DNA from 2 places in the Clostridium kluyveri DSM 555 genome. Region 2 is predicted to be linked to the other one. Evidence: a T-box and tRNA genes for the amino acid it is inferred to sense, from the RefSeq annotation. Region 2 holds a T-box; the other holds one or more tRNA genes.
What was found. A T-box is a leader RNA that pairs with one kind of tRNA and senses whether it is charged. The one in region 2 lies ahead of metG (methionine--tRNA ligase), so its partner is inferred to be a tRNA-Met.
Positions count from the first base shown of each region.

Region 1 (11,173 bases), 300 kb from region 2:
TCTTTGTCTTCCAACTGCATCTATCTCATCTATAAATACTATACATGGAGAATTTTTCTTCGCCTGATCGAACAAATCCCTTACCCTTGAAGCTCCTACACCAACAAACATTTCAACAAAATCCGAACCTGATATGCTAAAAAATGGCACTCCTGCTTCACCAGATATAGCTTTAGCTAAAAGTGTCTTACCAGTTCCCGGAGGCCCCACAAGTAAAACCCCCTTAGGAATTCTAGCTCCCATCTCTATATATTTTTTAGGTTGTTTCAAAAAATCCACTATTTCTGCTAATTCTTCTTTTTCTTCATCTGCCCCAGCTACATCTGCAAAAGTTACCTTCTTTTTATCTGGTGTAGCCATTTTAGCTCTACTCTTACCAAAATTCATAACATTTCGATTTCCTCCGCCGCCTTGAGATTGCTGCATAAACATAAACCAAAATGCTACAAGCATAAGTATTAAAAGAATTGTTGGCAAATACTGTACCCACATAGGTATTGTAGCGGGTTTAAGATATATTTCTTGAACTTCTCCCTCTTTAGGGTGTTCACCTATAAATTGAAATAATCTTTCAGATGGAACTACTGTTTCATATGCTGTTCCATTTTTCAAACTACCTTGAACTGTCATTTTATCTTCTCTAAGCTGAAAATTTTTAATATCATTACTTAACCAATATTTTTGGAAATCACTAAAACTAATGGCTGTTGAATTTTCATTGGTTCTTACCAACCACAATGCTGAAAGAATCACTAATATAAAAACTATAACCCAGGCCGTTGCACTTGAAAATTTTTTCATTAAAGGCCCCCCTCTCTTTCTAGTTTTATACTGTAAAATTGTATCATAAGTAAAATTCCTTTACAATAAGTTTTAATACTAATTATTTGTAAATTTCCTCTTTTAATATACCAATATAAGGAAAATTCCTGTACTTTTCTGCATAATCCAATCCATATCCCACCAAAAAATAATCTGGAACCTCAAATCCTATGTACTTGGCTTCAACTTTAACTTTTCTTCTTTCAGGTTTATTTAAAAGGCACGCTATTTCTATACTCTTAGCTTTCCTGCCTTTCAAATATTCAATCAGATAAGACAAAGTAGTACCTGAATCTATAATATCTTCTACTATCAATATATATTTATCCTCTATTTCAAAATCTAAATCTTTTAATATCCTAACAACTCCTGAACTCTTTGTAGAACTTCCATAACTTGAAACCGCCATAAAATCCATGCTACATGGAATAGTTATTTCTCTAAGCAAATCCGCCATAAAAGGAACTGAGCCTTTTAATATGCCTACAAGCATTAACTCCTTTCCTTCATAATCTTTACTTATCTTTTTCCCTATTTGTTTTACTTTTTTCCTAATTTCACTTTTGTTAATTAATATCTCCTTAATGTCGTCACTCATATCACTCATAATGTTATAGTTCCTCGCTTTCAAACTTTATAGCCAAAATATTCTTAGTGTTTTTATCTACCTTAAAAAGTTCACTTATTCTATATCCAACAATCCATCCGATGTTATCTCCAAAACATATTAGGGGAATTTTATCCCTCTTATCTTTAGATATCTTTAAATCTATAAATAAACTCTTTAATTTCTTATTTCCAATCATTCCAAGCGGTATAAATCTATCTCCCTTCCTTCTGTTCCTTAATATAATACTCCCTTTTATTTTATCATAATCAAAATACTGAATAAATCTATCTTTTTTATAATATGCATATTCTTTTAATTCAATTAAATCTATATAAATTTTAGACTTAATATCAGTAATATTGTTAAATCCCATTTGTAATACATACTGTACCTCACAATTTTTCATACATTCTTTTATATATTTTTTTATTATTATATTTCCATAATCATTTAATGCCAACAAATTGTGAGGTAACATTATTTCTTTACCTGTAGAACACTTTTGAACATTTATTATACTGAAAATGTGGATTTTTTCAATATCTTTTAAATTTCCTTCCACAACTTCCAGGGACATCCTGATTATTCTAACTAATACAGCTTTATCCTCTAGAAATGCCTCTTTAAATATTATAACCTTTTGTGCTTTTATTTCACAATATTTTTTAAATTTTTCCCGAGAAATATAATTCAAATAATCATTATCTATTTTTATTATATCAGAAAGCCTATTTAACACCGCAACTATATCTCTATTAAAATTATTTTGTATATAAGGTATAAGCTCTAATCTTATTTTATTCCTTGAATATATGGTTTCCAAATTAGTCTTATCAATTCTGGGATGAAGATTATTATTATCACAATATTTTTCAATTTCATCTCTGGTAATACGTATTAAAGGCCTTACAAAAACATTATCTCTCACAGGATTTATACCAGTTAAACCCTGTAGACCCGCTCCCCTCATAATTCTCATTAAAACAGTTTCTGCCTGATCATTAGCATTATGAGCTATAGCTATTTTCTCAGCTTTTAATTTTTTCTTTAATTCTTCAAAAAATTTATATCTTACTTCTCTTCCTGCACTTTCACAGGATATTCTTTTTTCTTTGGCAATATAATTTACATCTGTTTTTAAACTTTTAAATTCAACAGATAAACTCTCACAAAATTTTTTTACATACTCCTCGTCCTTATCCCCTTCTTCTCCCCTTAAACAATGATTTACATGAGCTGCATATAAAGTTATATCTAATCTGTTTTGCAGAACATATAACATATGTAATAAACATATGGAATCAGGCCCTCCTGACACAGCTACTATTACCTTATCACCTCTATTAAACATTTTATTTTCTTCTATAGTACTAAGTACATTTTCTATCAACAACCACACTTCCCTAACCCTATTTAATCTTTACAGCATAAGTGTATCTACTGTAAAAAATTATCATCTCATTTATTATCATAGTTAACATTCATTTAACAACCCAATTATAACATAAACATAATACTTTTTAACCTGCATTAACATAAATCTATATTTTGAACTACCTATAGAATACTTTAATAAAGAGTATACACTTTTTCCACTATTACTGTCATATCATCTTTTACCTTTCCTCCAGATAATTCTTTGGATTTATCCATAATTTTCTCACACATGTCCTTAGGCTCAGTACAATCTAACTTCCTTAAAAATTCTATCATCCATATAAAATTACCTGCTGATTCACTATTATAGTCGATTACACCATCACTGACCATTATTATAAAATCCCCATTCATTACAGATTTGTTTATTATATCTATATCGGGCTTATCTAATATACCTATAGGGAGTGTCTTTGATTTTATTACCAGAATATCTTCTCCTCTCTTTATAAAACTAGCTGTAGCTCCAACTTTCATAAAATCTATTTCTCCTTTATACAAATTTATACTGCTCAAATCTAATGTAGAAAATTTTTCATCTTCAGTAAATTTAATCCCCATAATAGAGTTAACTGTATTAATAGCAGTCATCTTATTAAAACCTGACTTTGCAAATTTCTCTATAAGTTCAACGGCAGCACTGCTCTCTTCTCCAGCCTGAGGACCAGAACCCATTCCATCACTTATAATTGTCATATAGGTACCATCTGGTAGTTTACAAAAACTATAGCTATCCCCATTATACTTTTCTCCATGTTTACATTGGCTAATCACATGAGTGACAATGTGGTACTTTGGAGTTTCTTCAAAAGTTACACTACAGCTATTCGCTGAAAAATTTATATCACAACTATCTTTACTTAAGGCCATAAGTTTCCCAGTTACATTATTAATTAAAGGTAATATTTTCTTTACACAATCTTGTTTTCCTCCGCAGACTTCCATAGATAAATTTATAACTAGATGTTCATTTTTATCCTTAAAACAAAATACATCCTTGTACTTTATATTATTTTTGTTTAAGAGCCTCCGTATATTATTTTCTACTGATGTATTAAACCTCACATCTAAGTTTAAATCCTGTACTATCTCACCTACAGTTTTTCCCATATTGCCTATTTGATATGCCAATAGCTCCCTACATTCACTTAATCTACTCTTCCACATCTCGTCTACAATATAATTATTTACAATCTCTTTAGTATTCTTTAAAAGCAAAGTTCTTCTGGTACATTTTTTTTGCAGTTCCTCTGGAATAAACTTTTTATTTTCCTGATAATTCTGTATTAATTCTAAAAATGCATTATAAGTATAAAAAGTTTCTCTCTTCCAGCACATATTATTCATATCACAATTTGAACAAACTCTGTCTGCTAAATTTTCTATAAGTGCGCTACTCTTAGTTTTCATAGTAAGCTTATTATTACTAGCCAGCCTTGAAAGAACAGAGGATATATCATTAAGTACATGAGAAAAACTATCAAGCCTATGCATAAAAATAGATTTAATTTTATCCGCATAATTCTCCTTTAAATGCTCTTGTTTCTTTTGCCAATCTAATTCTAATTCTACTTTTCTATATATACTCTGTGGTATTCCAAAATATATAATACAGCTTATAAGTACCTCTATTATTTTAAACTGGGAGCCTATATTAGAATACATCTTTAATACAGCAAATCCTATGATATAACCTGCACCACTCATCCATTTACCTGTTTCTCTAAACAAGCCTGATATAAGTCCACATAACCCATAGACTGAAACATAGGTCATCATATCATTAGATGTCACTCCTATTATTGTACCCATAGCTACACCACCTGCAGCACCCGAAGCACTTCCTTTTACATAACCTAATATAAGTATAAAAGTCAATGCTACTACATTTCTAATAGATACGCCTTGAATAGCCGTTCCCCAAGTACCCGCTATAATTAATGAAGTAGTTATAGACATGCTAATTATTTCTTCACTACTATAAAGATGTCTAGTCTTTAGTTGATTAAAACATATTATAGAATAATTAATAATAAAATATAATGGGAATATACACATAATTTCAAACATAGAATTTAAAATAGCCACCCCAGGTGAAAGATTAATTGCAAAAAATTTATAAGCAGAAAACTCTAAAAAAGTAATAACAAAAAATAAAATTAACTTTTTAACCTTAGTACTATTTTTTAATATATAATTTAGAGTTACTAATGTAACAGTCACTATACAATAAGAAGGAAGATATTTTATATTTCCATATATTGAAATATATCCGAGTAATGTACCAATTCCTGTTACTAATGCAGGTTTTCTTTTTTCACATAAAGCCATAGATATAAAAAAAGCTATGCCAAAAGGAGCCATAAGATTTACCATCATGACCCTAGATACTAAAAATCCACATAAGAAATAAAATATTAATTTTACTATATTTCTCATTTGTTCAAATTTACGCTTTTTTTCTTCTCCCTTTAACTTTTCCGTTCTTTGATAAGTAACAACCTCTACTCCATATTGCATTATTATACCACCCACCTTATAAAATTACTGTTATTAATTATACCAGTAATGAATGGAAATAAATGTCATAACATGAAATAATAGTATATTTTTTTTAGGACAATAATGTCCAAGTTTCTTATCAATTTTCACTTTGATGTAAATATATATAAAAGTTATATTTATATTTTTCATGTAAGACCCATAAAATTCAAAATATTTTAAATATATGACTCAAATACTATATAATCATAAAAAGCTTGCAAAAATTTGCAAGCTACTGGTAGCGGAAATAGGAATCGAACCTACGACACTTCGGGTATGAACCGAATGCTCTAGCCAACTGAGCTATTCCGCCCTATATACAATTTGGTTGCGGGGGAAGGACTTGAACCTACGACCTTCGGGTTATGAGCCCGACGAGCTACCAACTGCTCCACCCCGCGCTATTTTGGTGCTGAAGACCGGAATCGAACCGGTACGGGTTTTAAAGCCCGCAGGATTTTAAGTCCTGTGCGTCTGCCTGTTCCGCCACTCCAGCAAATTTAAAATGGTAGCGGAAATAGGAATTGAACCTACGACACTTCGGGTATGAACCGAATGCTCTAGCCAACTGAGCTATTCCGCCTTGTATAATTTTGGTTGCGGGGGAAGGACTTGAACCTACGACCTTCGGGTTATGAGCCCGACGAGCTACCAACTGCTCCACCCCGCGCTATCTTGGTGCTGAAGACCGGAATCGAACCGGTACGGGTTTTAAAGCCCGCAGGATTTTAAGTCCTGTGCGTCTGCCTGTTCCGCCACTCCAGCAACAAAGTCTCAATTTGACGACATAAGTTATTATATATGATAAATATTTTATTGTCAACCATTTTATGAAACTTTTTAATCTCACAAAATAATAAAGAGGCACCTCGCCTCTTTAACCTACTTTACTAATAATTAGATGATTTTTTGTACCCTTTGCCTTTTGAATCCTGATGTTTTTTAATATCTTGAAATCTCTCCTCGCTATCTTTTAAGAACTTAGATAGCCTATCTTCAAAACTACCTTGATTATTTCTGACTTTTTCTTTTTGCCAGTCTATTTCCTGAGGTCTCAAGCTTTTTTTATCCTTTTCTGCTTGTTTCATAGATAAACTTATCTTGCCATTATCATCAATAGAAATTATTTTAACTCTTATCTTATCTTTTTCTTTTAAATAATCTCTTATATTTTTAACATAGGTATCTGACACTTCAGATATGTGCACTAATCCTGTTTTACCATTAACGTCCACAAATGCTCCAAAACTGGTAATATTAATCACTGTACCTTCTAGTATGCTTCCTGCCTTTAAGGTCATATTAAAAAGACTCCTCCTTAAAAATAATACTATATAATATAATCTTTTTCTTCCCTTTCAGAGTGGGACTCCTTGGATCCTTCCCTGAAATCTTTTCTAGTTCCACAACAATTTATCCTCCATAATTTCTGTAGACACTTAAAATTCTACTTTTATTATTTATTATATATTGATGACTATTAATTATTTTTGTCTATTACAGGAGTTTCACCTTCATTAATAAGACCTAATTTTTCTCTAGCTAACTTTTCTATGTAAGCATCAGATGTAGACATCTTAACTTCATCCTGTAATTTTTGATTTTTTTGTTTCATCCTGATCTCTTCAACTTTTCTCTCAGTAATCTGTTTTTTTATATTATACATAGTAATCTGTTGACTTACAAAAATATATACCGCATATAGAATTATTAATAAAAAAAATATTTTTTTCCATTTAATTCTTACTTTCATTAAACAATCACCAATCTTCTATGATTTAAAATATCTATAGCATATACTTTTTTCAACAGACATTAATAATCTATTAACTACAAAACATCATATTTATATTGTAATTTGATTTTTCATTTTCTTCAAGTTAATTTTTATAATTTTTTTTATTTTTTCTTGCGATATTATAAATAACGTACTGAAATGGATAACATAATATGTTTATAATTATCCTAAAAATCCTTCCCCACACTTTAAATAGACTCTTGTGAAATTTTACAAATATACTACTGAAAAATTTCATATATATATATATGCCTACTGCTAATAATACATATGCATACATGCCCATATATGCATAATTAGTATAAAGTAAAAACACAAATACAATTATAGCTGTAAATATCCAAAACAGAGTATCTTCTATAAACATTATTATTCTACTTAGATTAGAGTATCCTCGTATTAACCTATAAAAATCAAATAATATTCCGGTTATTATTCCTGCCATAATACTAAATGCTATAAGTCGAATTTGCTCTTCTATTGATATAATCATAATAACCCTTTCCTAAATAACTATATCTTTATTATTTAAATATCTTTGATATTAGATTCTGTCTCTTTTTTCTGGGTTCACTGCTTGTATATACACAGGCATTTATAACTCCTATAATAACAACATCGCCATTTTGTACATCCAGCTTATTCATTTTCAGATCTTTTCCTTTTATATTGAGGGTTCCAAGATTAGTATTTAAAACTATTTGGTCTTCATTAAAACTGACTACTTCTATAATACCCGTTAAAATTAACTTCCTCCTACTTTCAAGACTCAGAAGACTCTTCTTATGTTCTATATTTATTTCTTTTTTCTCCATAAAACATCCCCTCCACATATAATAAATATATGTGAACTGAATAAATTATATTACCATATATTCTTAACCTGAAATTATTTCATACATATTTTGAACTTCTTCTTTTTTAACATGATTTTGAATATCCAGGATCTTTGCCTTTAAGGATCTATTTGCATATTTAATTTCTATTATATCTCCTTCTTTAACTTCTGTACTAGGTTTGGCCATTTTACCATTTATAGTAACTCGTCCGCCTTCACATGCTTCCTTTGCTATCGTTCTTCTCTTTATTATTCTGGATACCTTAAGATATTTATCCAATCTCATATTTAATCCTCCTGTTCTAATACTTATTTAGTTTGTTATATCATACATTTAAAAGGAAAAGCCCGGATTTTCATCCAGGCGTTTTGTATAAACTATACTATTTATTTACTTTATCCCTAAATTCCTTACCAGCCTTAAATACAGGAACTGTTGATTCTGGTATGTTTATTACTTCTTTAGTCCTTGGATTTCTTCCAACTCTTGCAGCTCTTTTTCTTGTTTCAAATGTTCCAAACCCTACTAATTGAACTTTCTCTCCTTTTTCTAATGTCTCCTCTACACTTTCTATGAATCCCTTTAAAGCTGCCTCTGCATCTTTTTTAGTTAACTTGGATTTTTCTGCTATACCAACAATTAATTCTGATTTATTCATCTTTTTACCTCCTCTTATTTTTATAGATAAAAGTACACAAATATACATACCTATACTATAAACGAAGCTTTGGCTATTCTTAAATTAAATTTTAAAATTAAAATTTAATTTAATCAACAAATGCAGGTTCACCCTTATATTTTATGATAATTAATATTTATTATCAATTGTATGTTGAGAGTGCCTAATTTAAATACATTTGTATTATTTACAAATATCAAATTACAAAATATGTGGATGAACCTTAAATACACTTAGATAATATACAAAAAAATATTTACTATTTATTTATGTATATTTGTACATATCTCTAAAATTGTTATTGTTTTCTGAATTACTAAACATATTTTTTATATAGGCATATTAGCATATTCTATACATAATTAAAAATTCCTTCTTTTTTATACAAAATATTTAAAACTTATTTTTGGCTTCCTCCCAAAGTTCATCCATTTCATCTAAAGTCATATTTGCCATATCTAGTCCATGTTCCCTAGAATTTTTTTCTATATATGCAAAACGCCTTATAAATTTCTCTATAGTATAATTTAATGCAAACTCGGGGTCAATGTCAAGGAATCTTGCAACATTTACACATGCAAATATTAAATCCCCTATTTCTTCTAATATTTTTACCTTTTGTTCACCTTTATATACCTCTTTAACTTCATAATATTCCTCTAATACCTTATCTAAAGCATATTCAACTTTTTCCCAGTCAAAACCTACCTTTGCGGCTTTTTCCTGAACCTTAAAAGCTCTCATTAAGGCCGGTAAAGTTTTAGCTACATGTCTGAGTTCATCTGTATATGTTTTTAATCCTTGTTCCTTTTTCTTTATTTTATCCCAGCTTATTAACACCTCCTTAGAATTATGAATTTTCATATTTCCAAATACATGTGGATGCCTCTTTATCATTTTATCACATATAGCCCTAATTACATCATTTATATTGAAAAAACCTTCCTCTTTTCCTATTTGACAATGGAAAACCACCTGTAACAGTACGTCACCTAATTCTTCTACTAATTTTGTATCATCTTTTTCTTCTATGGATTCTACAACTTCATAACTTTCTTCTATAAGGTATTTTTTTAAACTGTCATGATTTTGCTCCTTATCCCAGGGACATCCTGTTTCACTCCTCAATTTTTCCATTATATCTAACAAGTCTTTTAAATCATAAGTGAGTTCTATACCTTTAGGTATATAAACCGAGGTTAAATAATCTATATCACTTTGTCTGTCAAGCTTATATAATTTAATTTGCCTTATACTTTCTATTCCTTCAACCCCCGCAGCTCTTATAAAAAATATATTTGTATCATCTTTATAATAATCCATAAGTGCCAATTTTACCTCTGATGCAATTAGCCTATCATATACCTGCGTTATTATTATTCCTACTCGTTTATCCACCAGATGACTTTTTATATCAAAAGCGTCTATTATTTTTATTCCTTCAACTACATTTATTTTTAATCTTTCCATAATTACATCTATAAAACTAACTGAAGGTATCACTTTTACATCTATAGCTTGCTTTTCGCACAGTTTTAACAATAACATAACAGATTTCTCCGCTACCAGTGGATGACCTGGTACCCCATAAACTATTTCTTTAAATTGTTTTTCTTTAAATATTAAATCTTTTACAATATTACTATATACATCTTCAAATTTTTTTTCCTTTTCATATACATAATCATAAGTTTCAAAATTAATGCCTAACTGTCTTAAATAGATTACAGTAGGGTGTTTTTCTGTTCTTAAATAAATTTTATCTGTATTTTTTAGTATATCAATCGTACCCATGGTAAGGGAATCTGGAGAACCAGGACCTAATCCTACTACTTTAATCACTTGTAACCTCTCCTTATTTCTTTAAAAATTTATCTTTTATATAACTATATTTAAATATGCCAAATACAACTATAAGAGGCATATATATAATTAGACCTGAAATAATAGATAAAAAACAGGCTATTCTGCTGCTCATGGTATAATTATAGACGTACCAATATATAATTACAACAGATCCTATCATAAAAAAAGAAGCAAATGCTGGTTTAACCATAGTCTGGAAGTAATTTATATTTATTTTTAACTTTTTACTTAAAAATATTATATTTAAAACACATGTTACCGCATATCCTCCTATACTTCCTAAAATTGCTCCATAAATATTTATAGAAGGAACAGGTACCATGGATAAAGTTATAATTATTTTTATAATGCATCCTACAGCTAAATTAAATACAGGTCTAATATAATATCCTACTCCCTGTAATATAGCTGTAGATGTCTGCACTAATATTATAAATGGTATAGATAAGGCTGAATATTGTAGTATATTAAAGCCTGCAGACTGACCCGGAAATATTAGATCCAAAATTGGATATGCCAAAGTATATAATCCTAACATGGATGGGAATGCAATTACATTAGAAAGTTTAAAGGATAAA
Region 1 covers NC_009706.1:149,759-160,931, reverse strand. The annotation lists gene ftsH (ATP-dependent zinc metalloprotease FtsH) at 1-801, opposite strand, end outside; gene hpt (hypoxanthine phosphoribosyltransferase) at 884-1,429, opposite strand; gene tilS (tRNA lysidine(34) synthetase TilS) at 1,434-2,822, opposite strand; gene spoIIE (stage II sporulation protein E) at 3,002-5,389, opposite strand; tRNA gene CKL_RS00820 (tRNA-Met) at 5,650-5,726, opposite strand; tRNA gene CKL_RS00815 (tRNA-Met) at 5,739-5,814, opposite strand; tRNA gene CKL_RS00810 (tRNA-Leu) at 5,821-5,909, opposite strand; tRNA gene CKL_RS00805 (tRNA-Met) at 5,920-5,996, opposite strand; tRNA gene CKL_RS00800 (tRNA-Met) at 6,008-6,083, opposite strand; tRNA gene CKL_RS00795 (tRNA-Leu) at 6,090-6,178, opposite strand; gene CKL_RS00790 (S1 domain-containing RNA-binding protein) at 6,304-6,714, opposite strand; gene CKL_RS00785 (FtsB family cell division protein) at 6,894-7,166, opposite strand; gene yabQ (spore cortex biosynthesis protein YabQ) at 7,294-7,704, opposite strand; gene yabP (sporulation protein YabP) at 7,736-8,026, opposite strand; gene CKL_RS00770 (RNA-binding S4 domain-containing protein) at 8,090-8,335, opposite strand; gene CKL_RS00765 (HU family DNA-binding protein) at 8,433-8,756, opposite strand; gene yabN (bifunctional methyltransferase/pyrophosphohydrolase YabN) at 9,123-10,571, opposite strand; gene CKL_RS00755 (putative polysaccharide biosynthesis protein) at 10,585-11,173, opposite strand, start outside.
Region 1: it has a tRNA-Met gene. The T-box ahead of metG (methionine--tRNA ligase) is inferred to sense a tRNA for this amino acid. The anticodon was not compared.

Region 2 (11,173 bases):
TTGGAGTAATATGCTGTAAAATAATGGATAAATATTTTTGATAAATGAAAGGAGGAAAATTTTGAATTACATAATAAAGAGTATAATTCCTATAATTATAGTTTCTATAGTTACTTATGGCATAATAAAAAAAGTTAAAGTATATGATTGTTTTGTAGAAGGGGCTAAAGAGGGCATTTTTATATGTATTAAGATATTTCCATATTTGCTTGCCATGTTGTTAGCCGTGGGGGTATTTAGAGAATCTAAAGCTTTAGATTATTTTATAGGGTTTATAAAACCAATAGTAAATTTTATAGGTGTTCCAGCAGAAGTGGTACCTCTTGTATTTATAAAACCCTTATCTGGAAGTGGCGCTCTTGGTGTATTTAGTGAAATATTAAGTAATTTTGGGACTGATAGTTATATAGGAAGAGTAGCTTCTGTAATTATGGGTTCAACAGAAACTATATTTTATACATTAACAGTTTATTTTGGAGCAGTAGGCATAAAAAAAATAAGACATGCTCTTTGGGCAGCCATAATGGCAGATTTGGTATCAGTAATAATGGCGGTAACAGTAGTTAAAATTATGTTTTAATGAGATATTTATATAAAAAGGATGTATTTATTTTAAGTTTTTAGTTGTATAATATAACTTATAATGGTACTTTGAGGTGAGATTAAAGTTGTTAAAGTGGAGAGAGTTATATGAACAATGTATAAATTGTAATAAATGTGGTTTAGGTGATAGTAGAATAAATATGGTTTTTGGAGATGGAAATCCTAAAGCAGATTTAGTGTTTATAGGAGAAGCGCCCGGAGCAGATGAGGATAGAATTGGATTACCTTTTGTGGGAAAGGCAGGAAAACTTTTGACTAAGGCCCTTGAATCACTGGATTTGTACAGGAAAAAGGATTATTATATATGTAATATTTGCAAATGTAGGCCTAAAAATAATAGAACTCCTTATGAAGATGAGGAAAAAGCATGTCTTCCTTATTTAAGAAATCAGGTAGCACTTATAAAACCTAAAATAATAGTTTGTCTTGGAGCTACTGCAATGGGCTGTATATTGGGTAAAGATTGGAGAATTACACGAGATAGAGGAAAATGGGTTGAAAGAAAAGGATTTTATATAACTGCTACCTTTCATCCTTCTGCTATATTGAGAGATGAGAATAAAAAACCTTTATTTTGGCAAGACTTAAAAAATATAAGAAGAAAATATGAAGAAATTTTTGAAATAAAAAATATTGACACATAAAAGTATATGACATATTATAATGTTAAATACTATGAAGGAAAGAGTAATAAATTGGTTTTGTTCAAAGAGAGCCGACAATTTGGTGAAAGTCGGAAACAAAATGATTTATGAATATGGCTCTGGAGTATACCATTTGAAATAGTAGAATTAGTAATTAGGATGGTACGGCAGCAACCGTTATATTGAAAAGTAATGTTAGTTACTTATAGAGGTCTTTATTGTGAGATAAAGATGAAATAGAGTGGTAAAGCGTATTTTATGCCTCTATATGAAAAAAGTTTTCATATAGAGGTTTTTTATTTTTAATATAAATTACAAGAGAAGGAGAGATATAAACATGACCAAAGGAACATATTACATTACTACGCCTATTTATTATCCATCGGCAAATCTTCATATAGGTAATACATATACTACCGTTGCAGCAGATGCTCTTGCTAGATTTAAAAGAATTACAGGTTATGATGTAATGCTTTTAACGGGTACAGATGAACATGGACAAAAGATTCAAAGATTGGCAGAGGCTAAAGGAGTTCCTCCTAAAGAGTATGTAGATGAAATAGTAGCAGGGATTAAAGATTTATGGAAAATAATGAATATAAATTATGATAAATTTATAAGAACTACAGAAAAATATCATATAGCAGCAGTTCAGAAAATATTTAAAAAATTATATGATCAAGGAGATATATACAAGGGAAATTACGAAGGGTGGTATTGCACACCCTGTGAGTCATTTTGGACTGAAACTCAATTGATAGATGGAAAATGTCCTGATTGTGGTAGAACGGTTGAAAAAGCTAAAGAGGAAGCTTATTTCTTTAAAATGTCAAAATATGCACCTGCTCTTATAAAACATATTGAAACTCATCCTGATTTTATACAACCTGAGTCTCGAAAAAATGAAATGTTAAATAATTTTTTGAAACCAGGGCTTCAGGATCTTTGTGTTTCAAGAACTTCTTTTGACTGGGGAATACCTGTGACTTTTGATAACAAGCATGTAATATACGTATGGATAGATGCACTTGCAAATTATATAACAGCACTAGGTTATGGCAGTGAAGATGACAAGTTATATAAAAAATACTGGCCGGCAAATGTACATTTAGTAGGTAAAGATATATTGAGGTTTCATACGATTTACTGGCCTATAATGCTTATGGCTTTAGGGGAAGAAATCCCCGAAAAAGTATTTGGACACGGTTGGCTTCTAGTAGATGGAGGAAAAATGTCAAAATCTAAAGGAAATGTAGTAGATCCTGTAGTTTTAGTAAATCATTTTGGAACAGATGCAGTTAGATATTATCTACTTAGGGAAATTCCTTTTGGTGCTGATGGGTTATTTAATAATGAGATATTTATAAAGAAAATTAATTCGGATTTAGCTAATGATTTAGGAAATTTATTATCAAGAACTTGTACTATGATAGAAAAATATTTTGATGGCATTATGCCAGCGCCAAAAGAAAAAGAAGATATAGATGATGAACTTATAGGTTTAGCTTTAGATATACCTATAAAAATAGAAAAACATATGAACCATTTAAGAATACCAGAGGCCTTAGATAGCATATGGGAACTTGTATCAAGAACCAATAAGTATATAGATGAGACTACTCCATGGATATTAGCCAAAGATGAAAGTAAAAAGGATAGATTGGGAACGGTACTTTATAATCTATCAGAATCATTAAGAATAATATCTGTATGTCTTTCGGCATTTCTTCCTGAAACCAGTGAAAAAATCTATAAACAGCTTAATGTAGAGGTTACATCATGGGACAGCATAGCTTCTTTTGATGGAACTAGGTCAGGAACTAAAGTAAATAAAGGAGATATATTATTCCCTAGAATAGATGTGGATAAGAAGATAGAAGAGTTAAATAGTCTAAAAGAAGAAAAAAGTGCCCTGAAGAACTTTAAAGTAGAACCTATAAAAGAAGAGATATCTATAGATGACTTTGAAAAAGTAGATCTTAGAGTTGCAAGAGTATTGGAATGTGAGGCCATAAAAGGCTCTAAAAAGTTACTTAAACTGCAGCTTGAATTAGGTCAGGAAAAAAGGCAGGTAGTATCAGGTATATCTAAATATTACAAGCCAGAAGAACTTTTAGGAAAGTATGTAGTGGTTGTAGCAAATTTAAAGCCAGTAAGATTAAAAGGAGAGCTCTCAGAAGGAATGATATTATGTGCAGCTTCAAATGATGACAGTAAATTATTTACGGTATCTATTCAAGAAGGGCTTCCTACTGGGAGTATAGTAAAATAAAATATATTTAAGTAATTTCTGATGTAAACATAGGATTTCTAAGTCCAATTAAGTGATTTTTAGATTTAGGTGGTGGATGATTTCCTCCATCTGAATTTAGGAAGAATTTGATTTTAAAAAAGATAAGGAGGAAATACGAAGTTGAATATATTCGATGCTCATGCACATTATGATGATGAACAATTTGACAATGATAGGAATATATTGATAAATGAATTGAAAAAAAATAATATAATAGGGGTATTAAATTGCGGTTCTTCCATAGAAGGTGCTAGAACTTCTGTTAAATTGGCAAATAAACATGATATATTTTATGCAGCGGTAGGCATACACCCGGAATATGCAGATAAATTTGACAGCAGCACGGAAGATGAGTTAAAAATTATGTCTCAAAACGAAAAAGTAAAGGCTATTGGAGAAATAGGACTTGATTATTATTATAAAGAAAATCCACCTAAAGAAGTACAAAAATCTGTATTTATAAGACAAATGGAATTAGCGAGGGAACTAAACCTTCCTGTAATTATACACGATAGAGAAGCACATAAAGATATTTTAGATATAATAAAACAATTTAAGGGCGTTATTGGAGAAATACACTGTTTTTCAGGAAGTGTAGAGTATGCAAAAGAATGTATAAAGCTTGGTTATTATATAGGATTTACAGGAGTAATAACTTTTAAAAACGCAAAAAAATCACTAGATGTAGCAAGAGAAATACCTATGGATAGAATCTTGGTAGAAACTGATTGTCCTTATATGGCTCCGGTACCTTTCAGGGGAAAGAGAAATAGATCAGAATATATAGAGTTTATCATATCAAAAATAGCTGAGATAAAAGGGATTACAAAAGAGGAAGTAAGTAAAATAACAATTGCCAATATTAAACATCTTCTTAATCTAACATAATATTTATAAATATGAATATACTATAATTATATCCATTAGTTATCTCATAAGTAATTTAAAATATATTTATAGCATAAGATGTAATAAAATCACAATAATACCACCTAAAAATAACATAAATTGTAATTTAAAAATATAATTTAGTTTTGTAATTAAGCATAAATTATATATTTACCTAAATTCAGGTATAAATTTATACTTTATTAACTAATAATACTGGTATCATAAATAAATATTTTTTATTTATAGTTTATGCACAAAGCTGCATTTAGAATTTTTTTACAGTTTATCCTGGGCGATATTTGACATAAATTTAAGATCCGTTTATAATGAGGTATGTCGCTCTTGCCCAGAGGAGGTATTTTTATGGTGGAAAGGTTTAAAACTTACTTAAATAAATATTTTTCCGATGGTCCTAAGATAGAATCTATTATAGTTATAGGTTTAACAATAAGTTTAGTAGTTATAAGTTTAACAATATTTAATATGATAAAAACTATAACTATCTCAATAGATGGCAGTGACAAGAAAGTTACTACCTTTGGTGGTACTTACAAAGATGTTTTGGATAATAATGGAATTAAATTGGGATCAAAGGATAAAGTAAAACCTAGTCTAGATAGTAGAGTTAAAGATAAAGGTAAATTATTAATTACAAGGGCAGTATTAATTGAAGTAAAAGTGGATGGTAAAAAATTAGATATAAAGTCTGCTGAACATAATGTGGAAAATATGTTGCAAGCAGAAAAAATTCAACTTTCAAATCTTGATAAAGTATATCCATCTAGAAATTATGCAATTAAAAAAGGATTAAAAGTAGTAGTGACTAGGGTAAAAACTAAAGACATAAAAGAGATTACAAATATAAACTATGATATAGTTATAAAAAATGATGGTGAAGTTGAAAGCGGAGCTAAAAAAGTTTTACAAGAGGGGCAAAATGGAGAGAAACAAACTATTACCAGAATAGTATATGAGGATGGTAAAGAAGTCTCTAGAAAAGTTATAAGTGAAATCGTAAAGAAAGAACCAGTACAGAAAATAATAGCAGTAGGAACATTAAATAGTGATTATACCTTTTCTAGAGGAGGAAACCTTAGTTATGCCAAATTCTTGCAGATGAAAGCAACTGCATATACTGCAGATTATGAAAGTACAGGCAAGGGGCCTGGGCATCCAGACTTTGGTATAACAGCTTCAGGAACTGTGGCTAGGAGAAATAGTGGAAGCTACAGCTCTGTAGCAGTTGATCCTAGAGTTATACCACTTGGTACCAAACTTTATATAGAAGGATATGGATATGCCATAGCTGAAGATACAGGAGGTGCCATTAAAGGTAATAGGGTAGATTTGTTTTTTAATTCTGCTTCTGAAGCAAATAACTGGGGTGTGCGATGGATTAATGTTTATGTTATGGATTAGGGGCACGTGCTCCTATTTTTTCTTTTGATGAAAAAATTAAATGTTAATGGGGGAAAATATGATTAAGGAAGTAATAATTGTTGAAGGAAAGGACGATATATCCGCAGTTAAAAGAGCCGTAGATGCAGAATTAATAGCTGTAGGTGGCTTTGGAATAAATAAAAAAGTTATTGATAAGATAAAAGAGGCTCAAAATAGACAAGGTGTAATAGTTATGACAGATCCTGACTTTGCAGGAGAAAAAATAAGGAAAATTATATCTAAAAGAGTTAAAGGGATAAAACATGCCTATATATCTCAAGAAGATGGGATAAAAAATGGAAATATTGGTGTTGAAAATGCATTACCTGAAACTATAATAAATGCTTTGAAAAGTGCTAAATGTGAATTAAAAGAAGAAAGAAAAGAATTTAAAGTAGAAGATATGGTATTTTTTGAACTTACAGGGTGTGTAAAATCTAAGATAAAAAGAGATATGCTTGGCAGAGAATTAGGTATAGGATATTGTAATGCATCTCAATTTCTAAAGAGACTAAATAATTATGGTATATCCAGGGAAGAGTTTCACAGAGCAATAGATAAAATAAGTAATCTAATGAAGGAGAAGAAAGATGAATAATTTATCTACTAAAGAAATAGTGGAAAAATATAATTTTAGATTTTCAAAAAACTTAGGACAAAATTTTTTGATAGATAATTCAGTATTGCAGGATATATTAGAAGGCACAGATATAAATAAAAATGATTTTGTTATAGAAATAGGACCAGGAGTGGGAACACTAACAAAGGAACTTTTAAAAAGGGCTAAGAAAGTTTGTGCCATAGAACTGGATTCAGATTTAATTGCAATACTAAAGGAAGAGTTAAAGCATTATCCCAATTTTGAATTAATACATAAAGATGTACTAAAGACAAATTTTAATGAGATAATAAAAGATGAGTCAAGTATAAAAATTGTAGCTAATCTTCCATATTACATTACTACTCCTATTATTTCGAAAATTCTAAATAATAAATATAATTTTAAAACTTTAACTATAATGATTCAAAAAGAAGTAGGTGAAAGAATGATATCGGAACCTAATTGTAAGCGATATGGGGCACTTTCTTTATTGGTTCAATATTATTGCGATGTAGAAGTACTTAGAAAAGTTAGTCCCTATGCTTTCATTCCATCGCCTAAAGTTGAGTCTATAGTTATAAAGTTAACTAAGTTAAATAATCCCAGAGTTAAGATTAAAAGTGAAGATTTATTTTTTAGGATAATAAGATGTTCTTTTAATATGAGAAGAAAAACTTTATGGAATGCTTTAAAAGCACTAAAGTTATCTAGAGAATACATAGAAAAAGCATTTGATAAATCGAGAATAGATCCCAAGAGGAGAGGAGAAACTCTTTCTATAGAGGAATTTGGCTTATTATCAGATTGTATATATGAATTAATACATGGGTTATAATGTGTTTTATAATTGAGGACAAAACTATTTGTTCACTTTTTGAGAGTTGTCTCATATATTATAATGAAGATAATATATGGAGGTATAGAAGTTGGCACAAAAAAAGAGTTATAGTAGATACTTTATAATATTACAAGAAGATGAAAAAGGGTACTCTTTAGCTTCTGACAAGATTGCTTCAGGATATGCAAAATTGGAAACAAAAAATGATAAATGTAAAATATCTTATTACGTACAAAATTTGAAAAAGGAAAAAACTCCTTATTATATGATGCTAATATGTAATAAAAAAGGTATAAAAAATATAATTAAAATTGGTGAAATGAACATAGATGATTATGGAAGAGCAGATACATTTTATGAATATCCAATAAATGATGTAGCGGGAAGTGGAATAGCCATGGATAAAGTGTCGGGAGCCGCTATAGTCAGAATATTAGATAACAATATAATACCTGTGATGAGTGGGTTCTCGAGTACTGAAATACCAAATTGGAGGTCTTTTGAATTAATAGAAGATAAAGAGGATAAAACAAAGGATTATATAGAAGAAGATGAAAATAAAACAAATGAAAATAAAGTAGTGGAAGAAACAGTAGAAGAGGTAGAAGAGAAAGAAAAAAGTATATTTGATAAATATGAAGAAAGTATAGAAAAAGCTAAAAGGGATAGAGAAAAAGCTGAAGTTGAAAAAGATAATGAAGAAGACAAGCAACTTTTAGAGAAAATTCAAAATGAACAGGATGAGGAAGATAATCAAAAAGGTAAAGAGACTGTTACAGATGAAAAAGAAGAACCAGTGTCAGAGGATATGTTTGAATCAAAAATCAGAGAAGATCTTCAGGAAGAAAACGTAACTTTAAAAGAGGAGTTCAAAGAAGAGGACTCTCTATATATAGATAATTTTGCAGGAAGTCACTATGAAAAATCAAAAACAAATGATAATAAATGTGAAGATAGAGGTATGAATAGAAGTTACCCAAGAAATTCACAAGGGAATTTTTTTAATAAACTTGTTCATGGTTTTAAAGAAATAAAGAGTTTAAACAAAGAATTAAAAAGATGTAAATGGTATAAGGTACCTGCAAATTCTATAGAAGACATGTACAATATGGATAATTATAGTAGATATGCCCTAGTTTACTATCCTATGATAGGATATTATCCTTATATAAAGAAACATTTTCATTATTTAACGGGATATAAATTTGATAAGAATAATAAAGTAAAATATTTGATATATGGTATACCAGGCACTAATAGTAAAAAGGATCAACCTTATGGAGGTAAATCAGGATTTGTTACATGGATACCTAAGGAAAGTAAAGATAAAATGGGGTACTGGTTGATGTTCTATGATTTTAAAACAAACACCATAGTTATACCAGTAAAAAAGTGAAGTTATGACACCTATTATTAAATCAATAGTAATAAATAAGAGAAAACTGGGAGTCACCATAATTATAATAGGCCTTATGATAGTACTCTTAGGACTTGAAAAAAATTTCGATATGAAGTTGAAATTTACAGCTCTTATGCAAAATAATATAAAATATTTAACTCAATATGAAGGAATGCAAAGTAAATTAAGATATAAACTACCTTCTAAGTGGTCTTCTGAGAATCAAGATATGTCTGGAAATGAAATATTATATCATAGTGATTTTAAAAGTGAAGATAATAAAATAAGAGGATTTGTTGAAGTATGGAATTTGGATGGAAGTTTAAAATCATTTTTAGAAAATAGTAAAATTATATCTCAAAAGCAGAATTTATATAAGAATTATCACATAAGTGAGATTGAAATTAATGGGGGCAGCGGGTACTTAATTGAATATACCATTACAAAGGAAGTGGGAGATAGTTATAAAGGTATAGAATATTTTTTGAAAAAAGGAACTCAATTTTGTAGATTTTCTTTTTTTGTAAATGAGTCAGACTTTAAAGAAAATATGCCAACTATATTTGAGACTATTGTTAAAACATTAGAGTATAAATAGAGATATGTATAATTTGTTCCCTTTCAGTTTGTCATTATGGAAGGGGATTTTTTATATTTAAATATGATATAATTATTTAGAGATTTTTAATATAAATTAAAAATTAATTTATCCAAATGCTGAAATTAGCTAATACTCCCATCTTCTTTAAAGGGAGATAAGCACTATTATGCGCCTGGATAAGTTCTTCTAAGGTTCAGATGGAGATAAGTATTTCTCTATAGCAAACTCCAACTGAAGCTAAGAATCACTTTATGGTGGATTTACAATATTGTTAACAGTAGGTGAAGGTAATGGATGGGGTTGTAAAAAAAAGAATCAATATATTTTTTATACTAATTGTTTTAACAGGAATATTTTTATTATGCGGATGTAGTAAATTAGATCAGTTAAAGGTCAAAGCTGGACTAAAAAATTCTGATTTTGAGTATATAAAGCAAGGCAAGGTGAAAGAAATAACTATTCAAAGTACCAGAGATCAAGGATTTAAATTTGTAGTTACTGATCAAGATACTATTGAGGATTTATATGATACTTTGGCTTCGGCTAAAAAGGTGCCTAAAAAATCTTCTCTGCAGCCAGATTATACACTGGAAATAATGGAGACAAATAATAAGATTCATAAATTTTCGTATATAGCAGGACTTGATAAGGACGAAGCAGGAAATCTCTATAATGGAAAGCAAATATACATAGTACCAAAGAGGATAGATAATAATATAATAAATAGTTTTTGGAATATAAGAACGCCTCCAAGCAACTTTACAGAAGTATATTATGGTTCCATAATAGAAACATTAAATAAATATTTTAAGGATAAGGATAAAAAAATTGGAATAAGTTTCAATGAAGATATAGATGCAGCAAGATTCATATTGTCTACAGACTTAGAGGAATTTAAATCTGAGCTTACTGATAAATTTAAGAATGCTAATATTGGAAATAATGATAAGGAAAAGTATGATGTATGGGTTACAGTAAAAACGGAAGGGTATAAGACTACATTGTATAAAGCTACTATTAAATTTTGGGATGTAAAAAAGAAAAGTGAGAAGATCTATTATATAAAGGACGTTTATGAAAATGGAAGATGGAATGTTACTATATCTGAAGACAAATTAGAAGGATTTTAAAATAATTTTAATTCATCTATAATAAATCATATTTTTGAGAATACTAAAATAAGCTTTCTTGGATGTAGAAAGTATGTTTTATAATTTCATGATTATAGATGAAAGGGGTGAAAATCCCATTATATATTAATTATAATATAATTAATATGGGGATAATATTATGAAAGCATTAGTCGATAAAGCCACCTGTATAAGTTGTGGATTATGTCCAGAGGTATGTCCAGATGTGTTTGATATGGATGATGACGGGAAAGCAGTAGCTGCGGTAAATGAAGTACCAAAAGCTTCTCAAGATTCTGCTAAAGAAGCTGCAGAAGGCTGTCCTGTTTCTGCTATTACAGTAGAATAGATATTGTAAAATTAAATAACAGACTGTGTATAAATTTATCATGAAGTATTTAAATTAATATTTTTTAAGAGGGTTTATACACAGTTTTTTATTGTTTTTGTGTTTTTAAAATATATTCATAGGGTATATATCATTTAGTTTATCATTTAAAGTAGGTGAAGAATTAGGATTTATATTTACTCTATCACCTATTTTTGAATTTGAAGGTAGATGAGTAATATTTACATCTTTAGTAGTTCCATCTTGAAAACTTATAAGAGCATGAGAAACATTCATATCAATTATTTCTCCAATCATAAAATATTTCCTCCTCAAAATTTAATTTACATACTTTATTTAGTGTTAACTATGTATTTAATTATTATTCATATTTTACTATATAAT
Region 2 covers NC_009706.1:3,812,259-3,823,431, reverse strand. The annotation lists gene CKL_RS18355 (nucleoside recognition domain-containing protein) at 1-41, shown strand, start outside; gene CKL_RS18350 (spore maturation protein) at 62-580, shown strand; gene CKL_RS18345 (uracil-DNA glycosylase) at 669-1,247, shown strand; T-box leader at 1,270-1,516, shown strand; gene metG (methionine--tRNA ligase) at 1,555-3,519, shown strand; gene CKL_RS18335 (TatD family hydrolase) at 3,661-4,428, shown strand; gene CKL_RS18330 (3D domain-containing protein) at 4,795-5,850, shown strand; gene rnmV (ribonuclease M5) at 5,909-6,469, shown strand; gene rsmA (16S rRNA (adenine(1518)-N(6)/adenine(1519)-N(6))-dimethyltransferase RsmA) at 6,462-7,307, shown strand; gene CKL_RS18315 (DUF7922 domain-containing protein) at 7,399-8,706, shown strand; gene CKL_RS18310 (hypothetical protein) at 8,783-9,307, shown strand; gene CKL_RS18305 (YhfM domain-containing protein) at 9,601-10,440, shown strand; gene CKL_RS18300 (ferredoxin) at 10,601-10,789, shown strand; gene CKL_RS18295 (hypothetical protein) at 10,895-11,086, opposite strand.